DNA from 2 places in the Peribacillus sp. NPDC076916 genome. Region 1 is predicted to be linked to the other one. Evidence: riboswitches for the same ligand, from Rfam matches in the RefSeq annotation. Region 1 holds a riboswitch; the other holds the start of a gene.

What was found. Region 1 has a riboswitch for thiamine pyrophosphate ahead of ACQKFG_RS12370 (ABC transporter substrate-binding protein). Riboswitches for the same ligand answer to the same signal wherever they lie in the genome.
Region 2: it holds a riboswitch for thiamine pyrophosphate, as region 1 does, so the genes downstream of both, tenA (thiaminase II) here and ACQKFG_RS12370 (ABC transporter substrate-binding protein) in region 1, are expected to answer to the same signal.

Annotation. Positions count from the first base shown of each region.
Region 1 covers NZ_JBNNIU010000003.1:576,868-580,055, reverse strand. Annotated here, with positions in the region: gene ACQKFG_RS12380 (ABC transporter permease) at 1-721, opposite strand, end outside; gene ACQKFG_RS12375 (thiamine-binding protein) at 718-1,002, opposite strand; gene ACQKFG_RS12370 (ABC transporter substrate-binding protein) at 1,014-2,018, opposite strand; TPP riboswitch at 2,153-2,262, opposite strand; gene ACQKFG_RS12365 (protein-glutamine gamma-glutamyltransferase) at 2,553-3,188, shown strand, end outside.
Region 2 covers NZ_JBNNIU010000007.1:81,549-84,736, forward strand. Annotated here, with positions in the region: gene ACQKFG_RS19505 (ECF transporter S component) at 1-527, opposite strand, end outside; gene tenA (thiaminase II) at 542-1,225, opposite strand; TPP riboswitch at 1,360-1,488, opposite strand; gene ACQKFG_RS19515 (SDR family NAD(P)-dependent oxidoreductase) at 1,627-2,373, opposite strand; gene ACQKFG_RS19520 (AMP-binding protein) at 2,425-3,188, opposite strand, start outside.

The DNA of each region.
Region 1 (3,188 bases):
GGATGGTGATGATTCCAAAAAAGATCAGGCTCATTCCCATGATGATGAAAATGGCAACAAACACCCGATCTGTCCTGAACGCAGAGGAAGCGAGAGTCATATAAACACCAATCCCCGATTTTGCTCCAAGCCATTCCGAAATAACCGCACCCATTACACTATAGGTGGCCGAAATTTTCAGGCCGGAGAAAATGAACGGAATCGAGTGAGGAAGTTCCAGCTTCCAAAATAACTGGCTTTTTCCCGCTCCCATCATCTTGAAATAATGCTTAAGTTCGTACGGTGTCTGGCGTAAACCATCCAATGATGAAACCGCAACCGGAAAAAAACATACAAGCGATATCACTATTAACTTAGGCAGCATGCCAAAGCCAAACCAGATCACCAAGAGCGGCGCCAGAACAATGATGGGTATATTTTGTGATAGTATGAGCAGAGGATAAACCGCATCCTTCACACCTGGAAATAGGTGTAAGATTGCCGCGATCAATAAGCCGATGCAGCTTCCAATAAAAAAACCCGACAACGCAAGCTCGGTTGTGGATATAAGGTGTCCGTATAGATTGCTGGACGACTCAATTCCTTCAATGAAAATGGCCGATGGAGCGGGAAACAGCCATTCTTCGACTTTCAATAAAACTGTCACTGACTCCCATACTATCAGCAACAATAATAAAAGAAAGAAGGGAGCCCCCTTCTTCCAAATTCCCCTTCCGTTCATGCCCTATATTTCTCCGTTAACGTATCCATCGTTATCCCGCTTGGCTGATATAATATTTTCACTTGGGAAATGACATTCGGCGATCCTATTTCAATCATTCTTACATTCATTTTTTCTATCACGGCAAAAAGTTCGGAAAGCTCACCCTCCATTGTCGTTTCAAGCGGGTGAACCTCATACTTGACACCTGATTCTTCAATGATCTTGATTGCTTCATCGACCATGGGGATGACATTTTCCCCTTTAGGAATGATCTGTATGCTAATTAATGAGTTGGCCATTGTATTTCCTCCTATTTTGGTAAAAATTCATTGGTAAATGCCTTTTCAGGATCGAAATCACCTTCAAGAAGCTTATTTTCAGTCATCCAATCACTGTAATTCTTCCAAATTGCAAGCTTTTGCTCACCCCATCGCGGAGCATCATCCTGATACTTGTCTGCCAGCCACTCCTGGCTTTTCTTCACTAGTTTTGCATCAAGATCCGGTGCAGATTTAATTAACATGTCCGCTGCATCATCAGGATTCTTGATCGCAAACTGGTACCCTTTCGAAGCTGCATGTACGAATGCTTTAACAGTCTCCGGATCTTCTTTTATCATCTTTTCATTCGTAGTCAATACAGGCGTATAGTAATCAAGCTTATCAGAGTATTCGGTTAAGTAAACCATATTAAGCTTTTCATTTCGCAATTCAGCCTCAATCCCTGTCCATCCATAATAAATCCAGGCAAAATCTATATCCCTTTTAACCGAAGTGAAAAAATCCGTGTCTCCTGTATTGACTATATCCACTTTATTTACATCCGCATTTTCTTTTTTCATGAGTGAATCAATGATGGCCTTTTCAACCGGAGACCCCCAGCCACCATACGTTTTCCCTTCAAAATCCTTGGGAGTTTTAATGTTCTTTGCCTCAGGTGAAGCGAATCCCGAGGTATTATGCTGGATGACGGCAGCTACCGAAACAATCGGCACGCCCTGCACGCGGGCCTGCGTTATGCCCTCCTGGTAACTTACGCCAAATTCAGATTTCCCTGAAGCGACAAGCTTATCAGCTCCGGCTTCACCTGGCATGATGATTTCCACATCAAGACCTTGTTCTTTAAAATAACCTTTTTCCTTGGCTACATACAATCCTGTATGGTTTGTATTAGGTGTCCAATCGAGCACGACCGATACTTTTTTTAATTTTTCATTTCCTTCATTTTTAGATGCTTCTTCTTTTTCATTAGTTCCGCCTGCACCGCATCCAGCCAAAAGGAACAACGAAGTTAACAGTGGCAAGAATTTATTCAAGTCATTATCCTCCTACACATCATATAAGATCCATATGCCGGAACCATAATGGGGCTCCAGGGTTTATTCAAATACTGGATGAAAAAGCAAAAAACGCCCGAAGATGGATTCGGACGTTAACATACAAAACAGAAAGTCAGTAATAATATGTTCCCTCCGCTGGCATCATCCAGATCAGGTTCAAAGAGTCAGCATCTAAAGGATGCAATCTCAGCCAGCAGTACTGGCCCCCCTACATTTCTCGCACATATGAACTTTTCTCTCTCATTATATCAATTCATGGGGAAAAAGAAATACTAATTTGCTTCTTCTCGCTAATCGGAGAGGTATTCCTGCACTCTAGGATTTCTAGCAAAACATCTTTTGGAATGAAAGCAAAAAAATTCTGCCTCTTTTCATTCCAATCATTCTCAGCTGTCACGTTCCAAATAGTCAATTCAAAGCTTGCATTCATATAATGAGCATTATATGTAAACATTTTTGTTTACCGGTTTTATAAACCGTTCATTTCATAAGTAAAAGGTGGATATGATCATGATAAAGATTAATCACAAACGGTTAGATGTCAGTCAAATCCAACCAGGAATAGCATCTGCTAAATCACTTGAAATCGTCCAATTGCTGGCGGAGGATTCCAACATTTTTGAATATCGGAACTTTAGAAAGTTTAATTTCGAGATACAACTGAGGAACCGGGTCATTGCGGCAGCTATTGCGTTGGATAAAAGTAATGCAGAATTTTCCACACTTGAGGAATCGGCATCCAATAAACAATATTGGCGCCTTTCAAAGGATGGCACTTTTACCCTTCAGCCAGGAGTTCTCCCTCATGCTGCACTCGTTGACATTTTCATAAATGGAGGGCTTTATGCTTTTGAATGCGGGACTGCAATAGTCGTCACTTTTTTAAAGGCCATTTTGGATTTGATCGGCCCTAGGAATTTCGACGACCTTTTTTCAAACCTAGTTTTATATGACTGGCACCCTCCACAAAATATGGAACTCATCGTTCATAAAGGAAGGGATTATTTACCAGGTGATTGCCTTTACTTCAAAAACCCTGATCACGACCTGGCAACTCCTGAATGGCAAGGTGAAAATGCCATATTATTAGGAAAAGACCTCTTTTATGGCCACGGGATCGGGATTACCAGTTCACAGGGAATCATC
Region 2 (3,188 bases), on a different contig from region 1:
ACTCCTGTCGCTTCCAGGACTTTAACTAGATAATAGGCAGTCACACCTGCAAAGAAAATGGAACCCACAAACCTCGCTATCATGAATAAAGATAGATTCCAAGTGGAAAGCGCACCAATTTCCCCATATACAAAATCCATTAGTACGGATGCAAGGCATGAAGCTACCGCAGCTAAAACGGCCACCGACATATTGAATTTTTTATATTTGAACGCCATGAACACCAGTTCCGCGAACAAACCTTGGACTACCCCATATAACAGTACGGTCAGCCCCCAAGGAGAGCCTAGAAAGAATTCCCCGGAAGCTGCAGCAATCTCCGCCAAAAGTGCCACACCCGGTTTCCGTAAAATTAAAAAGGCGACGGGACCAGCTATAAACCACATTCCATAAATAAGTTGATCCAGATGTAATCCTAATGGTTTAACGGAATAGTAAATCGAACCCCAAAGGATATAAACGATTCCAAATGCTACCGAAATCACGATCGTGACTAATATATCCGTTAATTTCAATCCTTTTTTCATTATTTCATTCTCCTTTATACTTCCAGTGTTTCCTGGTGCACAGGCCATCTCTCTAAACGATAAGCCATTTCCCAAAATGAATATTCATATTGGCTGCTCAGGATAAAATGCTCTTTCATTCTCTCCTTATCTTCGTCCGTTACTTTTTCAGCAATCTCATCCAGCCTCGCAATTTGTTCTTCCACCAAAGTGCGGAACCACTCTCCTCCGTACGCCGCTATCCATTCTTGATAAATCGGCTCTTCGGGTATGCAACCTTGCAGCTTTTCACCTATTTCATAATACAGCCAGTAACACGGCAAGATGGCTGCAATAACATCACCTAAATGTCCCGAATAAGCTGCACGATACATATGGGAAGTATAAGCATAAGCAGTCGGGGCGGGTTTGAAATTGTCCCTTTCTTCTTTTGTGATGCCTAATCTCTCAGAAAAATTCTCATGAAGCTTCAACTCCGCTTCATATGTTCCTTGTGCATGGCCGGCAAGCCTGCTTGTTGTATGTAAATCTGTAGCTTTGACTGCCCCTAAAGCTTGAACCCTGGCAAAATGAGATAAATAATAGGCATCTTGCATGACATAAAAACGAAAACATTCCAATGGCAATGTGCCATCTCCTATTCCTGCAACAAACGGGTGATTAAAACTAGCTTCCCAAATATGATCAACTTCCCGACGAATTTCCTCTGAAAACTTCATGTCCCTTACCTCCAATTTGTATTTTTCAATGAATCTTACAGAAAAAACCTTTTATCACCCCTTTTTTTGCAAACAAAAAACCACTTTCTTAAACGTAAAGAAAGTGGTTGTGCTTGAAAAAATACAGAATCGTATCGTTCCAGACCCCACTTCCCTACGCTGGTATAAACCAGATCAGGTTCTAAGGGTCTTAAAGTCATACTTTAATCTCAGCTTCTGCGGTAAAATAAACTTTTACCATTAAAGCACCCCTAGTGGTACAAATTGTATATTTAATTTCCATTTGCCTTTATATTAACACGATAAACCCAATTGTCAAACATATTAGAAAAAGTTTTCAACCTAATGCTTTAAGTTTACTAGCCTTTCAATCTTGCATAACCACCCAACTATATTGATTTTTAAACCATTGTTAATCCACCATTTACGGAAAGAGTTTGCCCCGTAATATACCCTGCATCTTCCGAAACGAAATAGGCAACAGCACTGGCAATGTCCTCTGGTTGAGCTAGCCGGCGAAATGGAATCGCTTTTTCCAAGGCACCTGCTATACCTTCATTATATGAGCCTATTTCTTGAAATAGGGGCGTATCTGCAGGACCTGGCGCAATACAATTGATGTTGAGTTTGTGACGTGCCATTTCTCTTGCTATCGTTTTTGTGAAGGCAATCACCCCTCCCTTAGCAGCCGAATAAACTGCCTCTCCACTTGATCCTACTCTAGCTGCATCAGATGCAATATTTACTACCTTTCCGTAACCATTTTCAATCATGAGAGGTAAAATTTCCTTGCAAGTATGGATCTGGCCAAGTAAATTAATATCGATAATCCTTTTCCAAGTGATAGGATCACTTTTTAAAAAAGGTTCCACCTTATCCCAGCCTGCATTATTAACCAATATATCTATTTTATGATAATGATTCACTGTTTCTTCAACGGCTTTTTTAACACTTTCTAATTTCGTTACATCACAATGGACGGCTCTGGCTCCAAAACCCGAATTTTCGATTAAAGAAACCGTTTCCTCAGCATTTTTATGATTTATATCAGCCACGATGATGTTAAAATTGCGAGAAGCCAATTTTTTTGCAATCTCTCTGCCAATTCCGCTTCCGGCACCGGTAATAAATGCGATTCTTTTATTCATATATTTCCCTCCACTTTCACCATTTAGTCAATACGGATTTATTTAAACTGCTTATTTCTTGTCGACTAACTTTTCATTTATCATTTCCCGGAGCCGGAATTTCTGGATTTTCCCGCTTGCCGTACGAGGAAAGTCATCCATAATTTCAAGAAATTCTGGCCAATATTGTTTGGCCAAACCCTTTTGCGAGAGAAATTCCTGCATGGATTCCATCGTGATCGGGCTCTTCCCCGTTTTCATGCTGATACATGCACATGCTTTTTCCTGAAGACGGGAATCTGGAACTGCAATAACCTGAGCGCTAGAAATATCCGGGTGTTCATACAATACATTTTCTACATAAGCGACTGGAATATTTTCACCGCCACGTATGATTATGTCTTTGTTTCTTCCAGAAATTCGAATATATCCTTCTTCATCAATGAAAGCTCGATCACCGGTAATGAACCATCCGTCACTATATTCAGCTAAAGTATCATCGATCCGTTTAAAATAGCCGACAAAAAGAGCCGGACCCCTTACTAATAAAGAGCCTTCTATATTCGGGGCACAGACCTTCCCTTCAAAATCTACGACCTTTAGTTCCATTCCCGGAAACGGAATTCCGTCGGTATTCGTCAGTTTTTCTTCTGGATCTTCAAGTCTCGTCAAGGTTACCAAGCCATCTTCCGTTTGACCCCACCCTGACAATATCTTGAACGGGACTTTTTCCATGGCTTCCTTTACTAAATGCCTGGGAATCGGGGCACCTAAAGCTACGAAGACTCGTAGCGAATTAAGGTCATACCTTTCTATCCCCTCCATTTGGACCGTAT